Linked DNA regions of Aureimonas sp. SA4125. The protein of the gene in region 2 interacts with the protein of the main gene of each other region in a pairwise test. Links are inferred from orthologs where the notes say so. Each region holds a gene or a part of one and is shown on either strand. Other genes may lie near its edges. The genes, in order: Sa4125_RS11025 and Sa4125_RS21340.

Evidence for each region.
Region 1: the proteins of Sa4125_RS21340 (region 2) and Sa4125_RS11025 interact in binary tests that used the Escherichia coli proteins (3 or more experiments, as listed by UniProt). The link is inferred for Aureimonas sp. SA4125 from one-to-one orthologs.

Annotation. Positions count from the first base shown.
Region 1 is NZ_AP025032.1:2,372,921-2,381,438, forward strand. What follows is about bases 5,734-8,518. They hold Sa4125_RS11025 (nitrogen regulation protein NR(II)), read right to left. Parts: upstream 7,802-8,518; coding sequence 6,665-7,801; downstream 5,734-6,664. Other genes in these bases: ntrC (nitrogen regulation protein NR(I)), read right to left, coding at 5,734-6,651; dusB (tRNA dihydrouridine synthase DusB), read right to left, coding at 7,803-8,518. In the rest of the region: GTPase HflX, read right to left, coding at 1-987; RNA chaperone Hfq, read right to left, coding at 1,072-1,317; Sa4125_RS11010 (sigma-54 dependent transcriptional regulator), read right to left, coding at 1,514-2,878; Sa4125_RS11015 (PAS domain-containing sensor histidine kinase), read right to left, coding at 2,878-5,121; more of ntrC, read right to left, coding at 5,203-5,733.
Region 2 is NZ_AP025032.1:4,509,249-4,517,840, forward strand. The notes cover bases 3,665-6,523. They hold Sa4125_RS21340 (P-II family nitrogen regulator), read right to left. Parts: upstream 5,334-6,523; coding sequence 4,995-5,333; downstream 3,665-4,994. Other genes in these bases: Sa4125_RS21335 (ammonium transporter), read right to left, coding at 3,665-4,977; tesB (acyl-CoA thioesterase II), read right to left, coding at 5,570-6,445. Also shown: Sa4125_RS21325 (DNA translocase FtsK), read right to left, coding at 1-2,922; Sa4125_RS21330 (GNAT family N-acetyltransferase), read left to right, coding at 3,154-3,432; more of Sa4125_RS21335, read right to left, coding at 3,595-3,664; Sa4125_RS21350 (ubiquinone biosynthesis hydroxylase), read left to right, coding at 6,675-7,916; Sa4125_RS21355 (DUF2849 domain-containing protein), read left to right, coding at 8,177-8,545; Sa4125_RS21360 (nitrite/sulfite reductase), read left to right, coding at 8,573-8,592. UniProt on the Escherichia coli protein: Involved in the regulation of nitrogen metabolism. Regulates the activity of its targets by protein-protein interaction in response to the nitrogen status of the cell.

The DNA.
Region 1 (8,518 bases), 2.1 Mb from region 2 along the record:
GGCCGCCTCGTCGAGAAGGTCGACCTTGTTCCAGACCTCGACGAGGTGCCCGGCATCGGCGGTGTCGATGTCGAGATCGGCCAGGATCTTGTTGACGTCGCTCGCCTGCGCCGAGGCGTCGGGATCGCTCATGTCGCGCACATGCAGGATCAGCTCGGCCTCGACCACTTCTTCCAGCGTCGCCCGGAAGGCCGCGACGAGATGCGTCGGCAGGTCGGAAATGAAGCCGACGGTATCGGAGACGATCACCTCGGTGCCGTGCGGCAGCGCGATGCGGCGAAGCGTCGGGTCGAGCGTGGCAAAGAGCAGATCCTGCGCGAGGACGGACGCGCCGGTGATGGTGTTGAACAGCGTCGACTTTCCGGCATTGGTATAGCCGACAAGGGCGATGACGGGATGCGGCGCCTTCTTGCGTTTGGCACGGTGGAGCGTGCGCGTGCGGCGGACGGCTTCGAGATCCTTCTCCAGGCGCTTGATGCGCTCCTGCAACTGACGCCGGTCGGATTCGATCTGCGTCTCGCCGGGGCCGCCCAGGAAGCCGGCGCCGCCGCGCTGGCGTTCCAGATGCGTCCAGGACCGGACAAGCCGGCCCTTCTGATAGTTCAGGTGCGCCAGCTCGACCTGCAGCCTTCCCTCCTTCGTGCGCGCGCGGCGCCCGAAGATCTCGAGGATCAGGCCGGTCCGGTCGAGCACCTTGGTGCCCAGTTCCTTTTCCAGATTGCGCTGCTGCACGGGCGTCAGCGGATGGTCGATGATGACGAGCCCGATCTCCTCCGCGGCGACGACGCCCTTCAGTTCCTCGACCTTGCCTGCACCGATCAGCGTCGCCGGCCGGGCCTTTGCCACGGAGATGATCCCGCGGGCCACGATCTCGAGATCGATCGCCGCGGCCAGACCGCAGATCTCCTCAAGCCGCTGCTCGTCGGCGCGCCTGATGACATCGGTACCCGCACTGGCGCGGTCCTCGGCCAACTGCACCTTCTTCAGGAGCGGCACGAACACCCCTGCCCGCGTCACGACGGCCTTGTGCTCAATGGGACCTTTCGGCCGCGTCTCGTCGAATTCGGTCAATCAGACTTGTCCTGGCTCTTCGGTCTCGAACATGTTCACCGGCTGTGATGGCATGATGGTCGAGATGGCATGCTTGTAGACGAGCTGCGAGTGGCCATCGCGGCGCAGCAGCACGCAGAAATTGTCGAACGATGTCACCACGCCTGTGAGCTTGACGCCGTTCACGAGAAAGATGGTGAGGGAGATCTTCTGCTTTCTGACGGTGTTCAGAAAGACGTCCTGCAGGTTCTGCAAGCGATCGGCCATGAGACATTCCTATTTTCTTGTTGGCGTAACCCAGGACGTTGCCCGGGCGGGCGCGGTTCGGTCTGATATGGGCAGTCTAAGGACGCATGCCGATCGCCACCCGGATAGCACTTTTGGCTGCTGCGGCGCAACCTCGGCACCCCGTTGCGCGTCCCCATCCAAACCCATGCTGCAGCGGCCCTGGCGCGCCAAAACGTCAGATGCCGAGGGACTTCAGCTTGCGGTGAAGCGCCGAGCGTTCCATGCCGACGAATTCGGCCGTACGCGAGATGTTGCCGCCGAAGCGGTTGATCTGCGCCATCAGATATTCCTTCTCGAAGACCTCCCGGGCGTCACGCAGGGGAAGCGCCAGAATGCGGCCGTCAGACTGGCTCGGCGTGCGCGGCAGCATGTCGCCGACCTCGTGCGGCAGCATGTCGGCCGAGATCGGCGCATCGTCGTCGCCCTCCCGCGAGAGGATCATCAGCCGTTCGACATTGTTGCGCAGCTGGCGGATGTTGCCCGGCCAATCGCTCGACTGCAGCACTGCCATGGCTTCAGGGCTGATCGCCTTCGTCTTGATACCGGTCTGCTCGCCGATCTGCTTCATGAAAGCCTCGATCAGCAGCGGGATGTCGGCGCGGCGTTCTGACAAGGGCGGCACGGCGATCGGCACGACCGCGAGCCGGTGATAGAGGTCCTCCCGGAACGTTCCTTCGCTGATCATCGATTCCAGGTTCTGCGCCGTCGAGGACACGATGCGCACGTCGACCTTGACGCGCTTGGTTCCGCCGACACGCTCGAAAGTCTGTTCGGTCAGGACGCGCAGGATCTTGTTCTGCGTCTCGCGCGGCATGTCGCCGACTTCGTCGAGGTAGAGGATGCCGCCGTGCGCTTCCTCGAAGGCACCGACCTTGCGCTCGACGCCAGCAGGCGCGTCGGTGCCGAACAGCTCGACCTCCATGCGATCCGGCGTGATCGCTGCGGCGTTCAACGCGACGAAGGGGCCGTTGGCGCGGGCAGAGGCGGCATGGATGGCGCGGGCCACCATTTCCTTGCCCGAGCCCGAGGGCCCGAGAATCATCACGCGGCTGTTGGTCGGCGCCACGCGCTCGATCGTCGTGCGCAGCTGGTTCATCGGATGCGACTTGCCGAGGAGCTCGGAGAAGTCGACCGAGCGGCGCCGGAGGTCCGAGACCTCGCGCCGCAACTTGGAGGTCTCGAGCGCCCTTTCCGCGACCAGCACCAGGCGGTCGGCCTTGAAGGGCTTCTCGATATAGTCGTAGGCACCGCGACGGATCGCCGAGACGGCCGTCTCGATGTTGCCGTGGCCCGAGATCATGACCACGGGAACCTCAGGATGCTGCGCCTTGATCGCCTCGAGAAGGTCGAGCCCGTCGAGCCGGCTGCCCTGGAGCCAGATGTCGAGGAAGACCAGACGCGGCACACGGTCGGCGATCGCCTGCAGCGCAGCGTCGGAATTGCCGGCGATGCGCGTCTCGTGGCCTTCGTCCTCCAGAATGCCGGCGACGAGATCACGGATGTCGGCTTCGTCATCGACGATGAGGATGTCTGACGCCATCAGTCACCAGTCCTTTCTACTGCAGGGGAATGTGAGGGGCTCGCGTCGTCCGCAGGCGTCTGCGTTGCCGGCAGAACGACACGAACCAGAGCGCCCTGTTCTTGTTCCGGGGCGTCACCGAGTTGGATCGTGCCGCCATGCTCCTCGATGATCTTGCGCACGATGGCGAGGCCGAGGCCGGTCCCCTTCTCGCGCGTCGTCATATAGGGCTCCAGAAGGCGTTCGCGATCCTCGCGGGGAAAGCCGCGGCCGTTGTCGGTGAAATCGATCCGGTGAAAACCACCGGACGTCGTGACGGCAATGCCGATCCTGCCTTCCGCGAGTTCGGAAGCCTCAACGGACTCGACGGCGTTTTTCACGATGTTGCCGAAGGCCTGGCTTAGAAGGCGGATGTCGAATGTCCCAAAGAGCGGCGCCGCACCGAAGTCGGTCGAGAAAACGATGCCGTGATCGCCCATCTCGCGCATGAAAACCGCTTCCTTCAGCGCTTCCCGAAGATCCCGGTTTTCCATGCGCGGCTTTGGCATGCGCGCGAAGCTGGAGAATTCGTCAACCATGCGGCCGATGTCGGAGACCTGCCGGATGATCGTGTCGACGCAGCGATCGAACACTTCGCGATCGCCCTCGACCATCTTGCCATAGCGCCGCCTGATGCGTTCAGCCGAGAGCTGGATCGGGGTCAGCGGGTTCTTGATCTCATGGGCGATGCGGCGGGCGACATCGGCCCAGGCAGACGAGCGCTGCGCGTCGACGAGGTCGGTGATGTCGTCGATGGTGACGACGCTCGACTGCGCGCCTTCGCGGGTCTCCTCCGAGGTCACGCGAATGGCCAGAACCCGTTCGCGCTCCTGGGTGCGCAGCTTGATCTCTTCCTGGTACTCCGCCTTGCGCGAGGCCGCGGCGGCGCGGTGGATCTGGGCGATCAGCGGAAAGATCTCGCGCAGGTTGCGCCCGACCGCCTCGCCCGAGGAAACCGCCAGAATGCGCTCGGCCGAAGGGTTCAGCATCGAGATCGTGCCATCGCTGCCGACGCCCATGACGCCGACGGTCACGCCCGAGAGCACGGCTTCTGTGAAGCGCCGCCGCTCGTCGATCACGTCCTTCGCGTGCACGAGTTCGCCCCGCTGCGTCCGCAGCTGGCGGATCATGTTGTTGAAGGTGTTGGACAGCGAGCCGACGTCACCGTCCGAGGCGCGCACCGGCACGGAAATGGCGAGATTTCCTTCACTGACCTCGTCGGCGGCAGAGATGAGGAGCCGGATCGGCCGCACCAGACGGTCGGCGACGCCGATGCCGGTCCAGATCGCAGACAGGAGAACGATCAGCGTAATGCCGAGATAGAGCAGCGCGAACGCGATCTGGGTCCCGATCCGGTTGCTCTGGAGGCTCGAATATTCCGCCGAGCGATCCTCCATCAGCCGCAGCGCCGAGATGACCTCGGGATCGACGGCCCGCACGGTGTAGAGAAAGATATTGTCGCCGAGGGCCCGGAGCTTGAGGATGGCGCCGACCAGATTGGTGACGCCCGGCGGGATGAAGACGAGATTGCCCTGCTTGGCCTGCTCCATGGCGTCCGCCGGCGGCGCCGGCAGGGGCCGTTCCACCGGCACGTCGGCCCGCATCACCGGATCGCCGGTCTCCCGCAGCAGCTGCGCCCCGATCAACGACCGCCCCCTCGCCTGCTCGGTCAACAGTGCCTGGAAGCCGGTTCGGTCGAGGTCGTAGAGACGGCGCTGGGCATCGAGATCGTAGGCCATCGACAACGTGGTGCCCTGCAGATTGCGGGCGTTCTCGTTGACATAGGCCCGGGCGACGCTGACGGACGATTCCACGATCGCCCGCGTCCGGATCTCGAACCATCGGTCCAGGCCAAGGTCGAGCGTGATGCCTGCGACGACCGCCACGAGCAGCGCCGGCAGTGCCGCGACGATGGCAAACAGGACGACGATCCGCACATGCAGGCGCGAAGCCGCCTTGCCCTGGTGGCGGGCCCGCGCCATCCGCAGGACCTCGCGCCAGATCAGCGCGCAAAGACCCAGAACGAAAGCGCCGTTGACCACCGAGGCGATGCGCACGACCGTTTCCGTCGGCTCGATCGGCGTCAGCCCCATGAGGACAACGAAGGAGATCGCCCCCGTCACCAGCGCGCTGGCGACGGCGATCACTCCGGGCACCAGCATGAACCGCCGCCGTTCCGGAAGAACGGCGGCGTCGTGGTCGGATTCTGCGGGCTCTGCTGTCATCGAGTCGCTTCGAACATTTGCGTCAGTTGCGAGATTGCAACGTAATGTGTTCGAAATGCAACGGACGCAAGAAAAGTTGAGCTATCGAAGCGACCGGACCACGGAGACGTCGAGATCCCGAATCTTCTTGCGCAGCGTGTTCCGGTTCACGCCGAGGAGATCGGCAGCCTTGACCTGATTGCCGCGGGTCGCCGCCAGCGCGGCCGCGATCAGCGGGTACTCGACTTCCCGCAGGATCCGGCCATGCAGTCCCGGGGGTGGGAGCTGGTCACCGAAGGACGCGAAATAGTCGGACAGGTACCGCTCCACCGAAGCACTGAGATCAACCGGCCGGCTGCCGTCGGTCTCGCTGTCGAGGGCACGGGCATATTCGTTCGACAGCTCGTGCTCGATGAGCTCGCCGGAAATCTCGTCCTGCGGATAAAGGGCCGACAGGCGCCGGATCAGGTTTTCCAGTTCGCGCACATTGCCTGGCCAAGTGTAGCGCCGCATGACGTCGAGTGCGCCCTGGCTCAGCGTCTTGCGCGGCAGCCCCTCCTTCTGCACTTCGGTGAAGAAGTGGCGGGCAAGATCGGGCAGATCCTCGATTCGTTCGCGCAGCGGCGGCAGCCGAAGCGGCACCACGTTCAGCCGATAGAAAAGATCCTCGCGAAACAGGCCGCGGCTGATCAGCTGGCGCAGATCCTTGTTCGTCGCCGAAACGATGCGCACGTCGGTGGCGATCGGGGTGCGTCCGCCGACGACCGTGTATTCGCCCTGCTGCAACACCCGCAGCAGCCGGGTCTGCGCCTCCATCGGCATGTCGCCGATCTCGTCGAGAAAGAGCGTGCCGCCTTCGGCCTGCTCGAAGCGGCCGCTCGACCGGCTCTGGGCGCCGGTGAAGGCACCCTTTTCGTGGCCGAACAGCTCGGACTCGATGAGGTCGCGCGGGATGGCCGCCATGTTGATCGCGACGAACGGGCCCTTGCGACGGCGCCCGTAATCGTGGAGCGCGCGCGCGACGAGTTCCTTGCCCGTGCCGGATTCGCCGGTGATGGTCACCGTAAGATCGGTCTGCATCATCCGCGCCAAAGCGCGGTAGATGTCCTGCATCGCCGGCGACCGGCCAACCAGCGGCATGTTGTCGGCTGGATCCTCGCCGGGACCGGCACTCGGCTGGGGCTTCGGCTCGGCCAGCGCGCGGCGGACGATCGAGACCAGCTCGGTCAGATCGAAGGGCTTGGGAATATAGTCGTAGGCCCCTTTTTCCGACGCCTTGATGGCCGTCATGAAGGTATTCTGCGCCGACATCACCACCACCGGCAGGTCGGGCCGGCTGTTCTTGATCTTCGGCAGCACGTCGAAGGCATTGCCGTCCGGCATCAACACGTCGGTGATGACGAGGTCGCCCTCGCCGGCCGAGATCCAGCGCCAGAGCGTCGCGATGTTGGCGGTGACGCGCACTTCGTAGCCGGCGCGCATCAAGGCCTGGGAAATGACCGTGCGGATCGCGGCGTCGTCGTCGGCAACGAGTATCTGAGCGGGAGCCATCAGATCATGTCCTTCAATGGTCGCCGGCTGCGACGTCTGCTTCGACGGGGCCGGCCGGGTCCATGGCCTCCCGCCACATGGGCATGAGAACCCGGAAGGTCGTATGCCCCGGCTGCGACTCGCATTCGATGACGCCGCCGTGGTCGCCGATGATTTTCGCGACGAGGGCCAGCCCGAGGCCCGAGCCGCTGGGCTTGGTGGTAACGAAGGGATCGAAGATGTTTTCCCGGATATCCTCGGGAACACCCGGGCCATTGTCCTCGACGAGAAACTCGAGCGGCAGGGTGACGCGGCGCTTGGTCCCGGGCACCGACAGACGGACGCCCGGACGGAAGGCCGTGGACAGGCGGATTTCGCCTCCCTCATGTCCGGCAATCGCCTCGTTGGCGTTCTTCACGAGGTTGAGGAACACCTGGACGAGCTGGTCGCGATTGGCGAAGACGGAGGGCAGTGACGGGTCGTAGTTTTCCACGAACTTCGTTCCCCGGGCGAAGCCGCTGCGGGCCAGCGTCTTCACATGGTCGAGGACCGAATGGATGTTCACCGCGGAGCGCTCGATCGGCCGCTGGTCGGAGAAGACTTCCATGCGGTCGACCAGCTTGACGATCCGATCGCTCTCTTCCTGGATGAGGCGCGTGAGCACCCTGTCCTCGTCGCTAACGGCGGTCTCGAGGAGCTGCGCTGCCCCCTTGATGCCGGAGAGCGGATTACGGATCTCGTGCGCCAGCATCGCGGCAAGGCCGGTGACCGTACGGGCGGCCGACCGGTGCGTCAGCTGCCGGTCCATCTTGTCGGCGATGGAACGGAGCTGAATCATGATCACGACATGATCAGGCGCATCGACTAGGCCCGAGACGTAGAGATCGACGAGCCTTTCCCCGCCGATCCGCGGCGAGGACACGTCGACGCGGTATTCGCTGATGCGTGAGCGATCGGCGCGCACCTGCTCGATCAGGCCGAAGAGCGGACTGTCGGCGGGGATGAAGTCGGAGAGCTGGCGCTTCACGAGATGCGAGGCGCCGGCGGAGAAGAACTGCTCCGCGTCCGAATTGGCAAACACGAAAAAACCCTCGGCGTCGATGACGATCACCGGATGCGGCAGCGCGTTGAGGATCCGGAGCTGCAGCTCCGGCAGGGCAGGAGTTTTCATGTCAGGCAGCCTCTCGCCTCCTTGTCGCATCGGTCCCGCGCTCGATCTCGGCGATGCTGGTATCGCCGAACACATGGCGCAGCCGCTCGATCGCGACCGCCGACGAGCGCGCGACGAGGATGGCGGCGCGGTCCGCGGTGATCTCCGCGCCGCTCGCCGCCGCAAAGCCATCGAGATACCAACCGAGATGCTTGCGCGAATGGCGCAGCCCCGTATCGCTGCCATAGTGGAGGAGCATGTCCTCGTAGTGGTCGATCACGAAGTCGGCAAAGGACAGGGCGTCGAGATCATCGAGGGTGATGGCGCCGGCAAGAAGCCCGGGAAACCACGGCCTGCCATAGGTGCCGCGCCCGATCATCACCGCGTCGGCGCCGCTCGCCGCCAGCATGGCCGACCGCTGGCCGCTCGCGACGAGATCGCCATTGGCCACCACCGGCACCGTCACGGCCGCCTTGACGGCGGCGATGGCCCGCCAGTCGGCCGAGCCCGTGTAGAGCTGCTGGCGGGTTCGCCCATGTACCGTGATCATCCGGACACCGGCGGCCTCGGCGCGCGCGGCGATTTCCGGCGAGTTGATCGTCTGGTGGTCCCAGCCGAGCCGCATCTTCAGCGTCACGGGGACGGCACCCGCGCCGGCCACCGTCGCGTCGACCAGCCGCAGTGCCAGATCCGGCTCGCGCATCAGCGCCGATCCGGACTGGCCGCCGACCACTTTCT
Region 2 (8,592 bases):
TTCGCGCTTGCCGGCATGGTTCGCAGGCCCGACGATCCCCTCGCGTTCCATCCTCTCGATGATCGAGGCGGCCCGGTTGTAGCCGATCGACAGGCGCCGCTGCACGTAGGAGGTCGAGGCCTTGCCGTCGCGCAGGACGATCGCCACCGCCTGGTCGTAGAGGTCGGCCTCGCCGTCCGGATCGCCGCCGGTATCGCCACCCTTGCCGCCCGTCTCGCCGCCCAACTCGTCATCTTCTTCGAGGATCGCGTCGAGATAGTCGGGCGTGCCCTGCGCCTTCAAATGCGCCACGATATGCTCGACCTCGGCATCGTCGACGAAGGGACCGTGGACGCGCTGGATGCGCCCGCCGCCGGCCATGAACAGCATGTCGCCCATGCCGAGCAGCTGTTCGGCGCCCTGTTCCTGCAGGATGGTGCGGCTGTCGATCTTCGACGTCACCTGGAAGGAGATGCGGGTCGGAAAATTCGCCTTGATGGTGCCGGTGATGACGTCGACCGAGGGGCGCTGCGTCGCCATGATGACATGGATGCCGGCGGCGCGGGCCATCTGGGCGAGGCGCTGGACCGTGCCTTCGATGTCCTTGCCCGCGACCATCATCAGGTCGGCCATCTCGTCGATGATGACGACGATGTAGGGCAGCGGCTGGAGGTCGAACTCCTCCGACTCGAAGATCGGCTCGCCGGTCTCGCGGTCGAATCCCGTCTGCACGGTGCGCGAGATCGTCTCGCCCTTTTCGATGGCGGCGGCGACGCGGGCGTTGAAACCGTCGATGTTGCGCACGCCGACCTTCGACATCTTGCGATAGCGGTCCTCCATCTCGCGCACCGTCCATTTCAGCGCGACGACGGCCTTCTTCGGATCGGTGACGACGGGGGAAAGAAGATGCGGAATGCCGTCATAGACGGAAAGTTCGAGCATCTTCGGGTCGATCATGATCATCCGGCACTCGGCCGGCGACAGCCGGTAGAGCAGCGACAGGATCATGGTGTTGATCGACACCGACTTGCCCGAGCCGGTGGTGCCGGCGACGAGAAGATGCGGCATCTTGGCGAGATCGGCGATGACCGCCTCGCCGCCGATCGTCTTGCCGAGCGCCAGCGCCAGCTTCGCCTTGTTGTGCTGGAAGGATTCCGACGCGATCATCTCGCGGAAGTAGACCGTCTCGCGTTTCTGGTTCGGCAGCTCGATGCCGATGGCGTTCTTGCCGGGAATGACGGCGACGCGGGCCGAGATGGCGCTCATCGAGCGGGCGATGTCGTCGGCAAGACCGATGACGCGGCTCGACTTGATGCCGGGCGCCGGCTCCAATTCGTAAAGCGTCACCACCGGACCGGGCCGCACCTCGATGATCTCGCCGCGCACGCCGAAGTCGTCGAGAACGCCCTCCAGAAGCCGGGCGTTCTCCTGCAGGATCTCGGGCGACAGCATGGTGTCGCGGCTACGCGGCCGCGGCGGCGCGAGCAGGTCGATCGGCGGCAATTCGAAGGGGAGCGGCACGGCGTTGCGGGCGAGCATCGCCTCGCCGCCGCGCTGCGTGCGGCCGCGCGCCGGAATGGTGGCAGCGGGCGCGACACGCACCGGTGCGGCGGCAAGCGCCGAGGTGCGGGCCGGAAGGGGTGCCGGCTCGGCACGGACGGCCTCCCGAGCCGCAGGCGCCACTGCCTCGCTCTTCCCGCGCCGCTTGCCGGGGAACGCGACGATATTGGCGGCAAGGCCCCGCCAGCCCGAGGTCTCCTCGACCGGGGGGCGGTCCGTGACGGGCTCGGCCGGCCCGACAATGGCGTCGTCGAGGTCGAGGCCGTCGACGTTCTGATCGTCTTCCAGGCCCTCGGCGCGGTAAGCGTCGTCTTCGTCCTCCACCTCGAAGGCATCGTCGTCGACAGCCGTCGCGCGCGGCGCGGCAACCGGCGTATCGAACTGGAAAGGCTCTGGCTTGTCGCTGCGGGGTTCGCCGTTCTCCTCGTCATCGAGCGGATCGATGTAGCCGCCGCTCTGCGCGGGCGCCGTGACGCGGATCTGGCGGGGATGGGTCTCACGGGGCGGCGGCGGCGGCGTGAACTCGGTATCCTCCTGCGGATTGTCGTGCCAGGTGTCGAAGCGGTCGGCGAACTCCGCCGGCTCGTTGCGCTTGGCCTGCAGATCGGTACGGCGCCGGTCGAAGGCGGCCTTGGCCGAATAGGCGGTGTGCGCGAGGGCGCCGAAGAGAAGGGCGAGCTTGCCTTCACCCTCGTCCTCGTCCTCCTCGGCGGCGGACCGGGCGGCCTGACCGGTCGCGGCGGCGCGCGCCGCAATCTGCGTGCGGCGGTCGGCGGCCACCATGGGATCGGCCGAGGGACGATCGATGAGCGCCGCGCCGTTTAGAAAGAGCCAGCCGGCCGGCACCGCGATCATCGCCGCCAAGACCATGGCGAGAACGCCATCGGGATAGGCGCCGGTGGCGAGCGCCGGAAACTTGAGGACCAGGTCGCCGGCGACGCCGCCGAGACCGATCGGCAGCGGCCAGCCGGCCGGCGCCGTCAGGCAGCCGAGCGCCGCAGACGCCAGCACCACGCCGGCCAGCGCCAGCCAGGCACGGCGCCAGATCCGGTCGATCGGCTTGCCCAGGGCGACGATGATGCCCCAGATGACGGGCAGGACCGCCAGAAGCACGGCGCCGAGGCCGAACACCTGCATGACGATGTCGGCCACCACCGCGCCGGCCGGGCCAGCGAGATTGGCGACCTCGTTGTGGTTGGACTGGCTGAAGGACGGGTCGGTCACCGTCCACGTCGCCATCGACACCGCGAGGAAGGCTGCAAGCCCGAGCAGCCCGAAACCGACGGCGATCTCGCCCTGGCGGCGCAGGAAGCCGGTCGGTTCGGGACGATGCGCCCCGTCGGTCCGCGCCGCTGTCCGTGGTCCCGTTGTCGTAGACGCCATCATCAATTCGCCCATTCCACTGCATCGGTCGACCCCGGTGAATCACCGAAGCCTGCTGGTGGACAGAGTAAGTCGTTCTGGTTAAAGCCTCTTTAACCCTAAGCTCGGGTTGACACGCCGCCACCGCCGCGCCGCCGCGGCACCGGCACGCTCGATCCGGCATGCGACCACTTGTCCCGGTCGAGCGATGGGTTAATTCTAGCCGAAACGAACTCGGGGAGGACGGCAGACATGCATATCCGACACGAAGCCACGGAAACCGGCGGACGCTTCCTCGTCAGCGACGTTCCCGGCGCCGAACTGATCTATCTCCATCCGCGTCCTCGGACGATCGTCATCGACCACACCTTCGTGCCGGAAACCCGGCGCGGCGAGGGCACGGGCGAGACGCTCGTGGCGGCGGCGGTCGACTATGCCCGGCGCATGGGATTGCAGGTCGACCCGCGCTGCCCCTTCGCCCAGCGCAAATTCGCTCGCCACGCCGACTGGCAGAGCCTGCTGGCGAAGTAGCGCCCGCCCGCCGGCATCGCCGGTCACGGCATCCGGCCGACAGACTTGCGCGCGACAGACTTGCGGCCGGCAGACTTGCGGCCGGCAGACATGAAAAAGGGCGAGCCTTGCGGCCCGCCCTTTTTGCCGAGGTGAAGGGGGCGCCATCGCCCCCTTGCCGGTTCAGGAGGCGTGATAGGCCGCCTCGCCGTGATAGGTGATGTCGAGACCCTCGCGCTCGGCTTCGACAGTCGGGCGCAGACCGATCACGAGATCGACGATCTTGTAGAGAATGAGCGAACCGATGCCGCTCCACACGAGGGTGATGAGCACGGCAATGATCTGCGAGTAGACCTGGCCGCCCATGGTGACGCCGTCGACATAGCCGACGCCGCCGAGCGAGGAGCTCGCCAGGAAGCCGGTGCCGATGGCGCCGATGATGCCGCCGATGCCGTGGATGCCGAAGACGTCGAGCGCATCGTCATAGCCGAACTTCGGCTTGATGACGGCGACGAAGAAGTAGCAGACGACAGAGGCGATCGCACCGAGGAAGATCGCCGCGACCGGCCCGATCAGGCCGGCGGCGGGCGTCACCGCGACCAGTCCGGCGACCATGCCGGACGCAGCGCCCAGCATCGAGGCCTTGCCCCGACCAAAGCTTTCCGCGATGGCCCAGGCGACGATCGCGCCGGCGGTTGCCGTGAACGTGTTGATCATGGCAAGCGCGGTGCCGCCATTGGCCTCGAGGTTGGAACCGGCATTGAAGCCGAACCAGCCAACCCAGAGAATGGAGGCGCCGACCATGGTCAGCGTCATCGAGTGCGGCGCCATCATGTCGCGGCCGAGGCCGGTGCGCTTGCCGATCATGATGCAGCCGACAAGTCCGGCGATGCCGGCATTGATATGCACGACCGTGCCACCGGCAAAGTCGAGCGCGGCGATACCGCCGGCATGGGCGCCGGTGAAGATGAGCCCTGCGGCATCCCACACCATGTGCGCGACCGGGAAGTAGATGAAGGTCGCCCAGAGGATCGAGAACAGGATCACCGCGGAGAACTTCACCCGTTCGGCAAACGCACCGATGATGAGCGCCGGCGTGATGGCGGCGAACGTCATCTGGAAGCAGATGAAGACATATTCCGGAATGACCTCGGAGGAGAACGTCGCCGAGACCGAATCCGTCGTGACACCGGCGAGGAACAGCTTGCCGAGGCCGCCCCAATACGGGCTGGTGGATCCGCCGAAGGCCATGGAATATCCGTAGACGACCCAGACGATCATCATCACGGCGGTGATCATGGTGACCTGCATCAGCACCGACAGCATGTTCTTGGCGCGCACGAGACCGCCGTAGAACAAGGCAAGGCCCGGCACCGTCATGAACAGGACGAGGATCGAGGAGATCAGCATCCAGGTCGTGTTCCCGGGATTGGGAACGGCAGGAGCTGCCGGCGCCACAGCGGCAGCCGCATCGACCGCCGGGGCGGCGGCGTCCTGGGCGAAGGCCGCGGTTGCGGCGAGGCCGGCGAGAACCGCGGTCGAGAGGAGGGTTTTGGCAAATCGCATGTGAATTCGGTCCTTTCTCAGAGCGCGTTCGCGTCGACTTCGCCGGTGCGGATGCGCACGGCGGAATCGATGCCGAAGACGAAGATCTTTCCGTCGCCGATCTGGCCGGTCTTGGCGGCGACCGTGATCGCCTCGACGGCGCGGTCGACCATGTCGGTCGCCACGGCGACCTCGACCTTCAGCTTGGGCAGGAAGCTCACGGCATATTCGGTGCCGCGATAGATCTCGGTATGACCCTTCTGGCGGCCGTAGCCCTTCACTTCCGTCACGGTGAGCCCCTGGATCCCGACGGCGGTCAGGGCTTCACGCACCTCGTCGAGCTTGAACGGCTTGATGATGGCCATCACGATTTTCATGTGCACCTCGAATCTTGAGCGGCGGCCGGGCGATCGGGCGCCGCTGTGCCGAGCCATCTGCCCTCCGGACTGCATGCCCGAGAAGGTGACTGCTCCTCACTATCCAAGCCGCGTGCCAAGTGAGCCGCTTGTCGCGATTTCGCCGCATTTTCGATGCCGCGACGCACAATCGCCCGATCATGCGTCAGCTCGGGGCGCACAATCTCCGATCAAATGCCGCATCACGAGGCATGTGACTAATTTTCCGGCATAATCTTCCTTGGACGGATCAGCCCTTCCTGAGCCACGGAGGCGACAAGGTTTCCGCTCAGCGAAAACAGCGAACCGCGCGTCAACCCGCGGCCGCCGGAGGAACTCGGGCTGTCCTGGGCGTAGAGCAGCCAGTCCGAGACCTTGGCAGGTCGATGGAACCACATGGAATGATCGAGGCTCGCGGCCTGGATGCCGGCGTCGAAGACCGAGCGGCCATGGGCGAAGAGGGCGGTATCGAGCAGCGTCATGTCGGAGAGATAGGCCAGGACGGCGGCATTCAGGGCCGGATCGTCGCCGATGTCGGACAAGGCACGGACCCAGATCTGCTGCACCGGGTCGAGCTTGTCGTTGGTCAGATAGTGATCGAAGGACACCGGCCGGAACTCGATCGGCCGGGGGCGGCGCCAGTAGCGCTGCACCGGCTCCGGCGCCTTGTCGAGCAGCAGGGCGGAGAGTGCCGCCCCGTGCGGCAGAGTGTCCGGATGCGGCACGTCCGGCATCGGCGCCTGGTGCGCCAGCCCCTCCTCGTGTCGCTGGAACGACGCCGAGAGCGAGAAGATCGCCGCGCCGTGCTGGATTGCGACGACGCGCCGCGTGGTGAAGGAGCCGCCGTCGCGGATGCGGTCGACATCGTAGACGATCGGCACCTTCGGATCGCCCGGCCTGAGGAAATAGCCGTGCAGCGAATGCACCATGCGTTCGGGATCGACGGTGCGCTGGGCGGCGACCAGCGCCTGGGCGATCACCTGCCCGCCGAACACACGCTGCCAGCTCTGATCGGGCGAAACGCCACGAAAGAGATTCTCTTCGATCCGCTCGAGATCGAGGATCTTCAAAAGCTTCGCGACGCCCTCGTCCATGGTCGTTCCCTTCTCTTTGCCGCCGATCGCGGTCCTTCGGCTATGCACCAGCTTGCCGAGGGGGCGTCAATGTGTCCGGCGCGCCTCGAGGGTCGCCGGTTCGAACGTTCTCCGGTTGTCGCCGCCGCCTTATGTCCCTAGATCAGACGACGCCTTGGAAAGGGCACGGGCCGCGCAATGGCCGAGGAGAGCTTGCATGTCCGATGTCGACACGACCTTCCCCGCCCGGATGCCCGCGGAGTTCCAGATACCCAAACGGGCCGACATCGTCGTCGCCGGTGCCGGCTATGTCGGGCTTGCAACGGCCGTCGCCATTGCCGATGCCGCGCCGAGCCTCAAGATCGTCCTCGTCGATGCCGCGCCCGAAGGCGCCTGGAAGAGGGACGGCCGCGCCTCGGCGATCGCCGCCGCCGCGATCCGCATGCTGACGCAGCTCGGACTCTGGGCGGACCTTCTGCCCGAGGCGCAGCCGATCACCGAGATGATCGTCACCGATTCCAAGACCGCGGACGTCGTGCGGCCGGTCTTCCTCACCTTCGGCGGCGAGGCCCAGCCGGGCGAACCCTTCGCCCACATGGTGCCGAACGTCGCCCTCAACGGGGCGCTGCGGGCCCGCGCCGCCGCGCTCGGCGTCGAGATCCGCGCCGCCTCGACCGTCACCGGCATCGAGGAAGGCCCGGCCTCGATCACCGTGCGTCTGGCGGGTGGCACCGGCATCGAGGCAAAGCTGCTCGTGGCCTGCGACGGCGTGAAGTCGGCGATCCGGGCCATGGCCGGCATTGCCACCATCCATAAGGACTACGGCCAGTCCGGCATCGTCTGCACCGTGGCGCACGAGCGCCCGCATGGCGGCCGGGCGGAAGAGCATTTCCTGCCCTCCGGCCCCTTCGCCATCCTGCCCCTGAAGGGCAACCGTTCCTCGCTCGTCTGGACCGAGCCGACGCGCGAGGCCGACCGCCTCGTCGCCGGCGACGACATGATGTTCGAGCTCGAACTCGAACAGCGTTTCGGCCACAAGCTCGGCCGCCTCTCCGTCGAGGGCGGCAAGCGCGCCTTCCCGCTCGGCCTCACCATCGCCCGCGCCTTCGTCAAGCCGCGTATCGCGCTCGCCGGCGACGCCGCGCACGGCATTCACCCGATCGCCGGCCAGGGTCTCAATCTCGGCTTCAAGGACGCTGCCGCGCTCGCGGAAGTCGTCGTCGACGCGGCGCGCCTCGGGCTCGATATCGGCGCGCTCGACGTGCTCGAGACCTATCAGCGCTGGCGTCGCTTCGACACGGTGCAGATGGGCGTCACAACCGACGTGCTGAATCGCCTGTTCTCCAACGACAACCCGCTTCTGCGCGCGGCCCGCTCCTTCGGCCTGTCGCTGGTCGACCGCGCTCCGCCCCTGAAGGATTTCTTCATCGGCCAGGCCGCCGGCCTCACCCGCGGACCGTCGCCGCGGCTGCTGCAGGGCGAGCCGATCTGACGCGGTTCCCGGTCGGTCTGCCGCCTTTGCCGCGGTGGCAGCGCGGGACCGGCAGCGCGGCCGGATCCGCCCCGACGTCCGCCGTCGCGCGCCGGCCGTCCACCGTGGCAAATTCTTCCCCTTACCGCCCGAGATAGAGAATTCCCGCCGCCGCGTGCCGGCGAAAAGCGCTCTATTTAGAACAATCTCAAACTCGGCGTTTTCGCGCCGGGCGAAAAGGCCTATGCAGCGGCATCGACGGCAGCGGGAAGGATCCGGTAATGGCGAATGAAGCGAAGGCGGGACCGAAGGCCTCGCCGAAGAGCAAGGGACCGCAGCTTCCCGTCGTGCTCAGCGCCAACAATCTGCTCGCCGGCGACGTCGTCTTCCTGGCGGCCGACGGCTGGACGCGCGATCCCTCCAAGGCTTCGGTCGGCGCCGACCCCGAGACCGCCGCCGCCATGGAAGCGCGCGCTGCTTCGGACGTGAAGGCCAATCTCGTCGTCGATCCCTATCTCGTGCCGGTGACGATCGCGGCCAGCGGCCTGCCGGTGGCGCGCCATTTCCGCGAGCTGATCCGCCAGAAGGGCCCGAGCATCCATCCCGACTACGGCAAGCAGGCCGAGTTCGACAACCGCTACGAAGCCTGAGCGCCATCAAGCCGAAAGGATGCCGCGATGTATCGCTACGACGAATT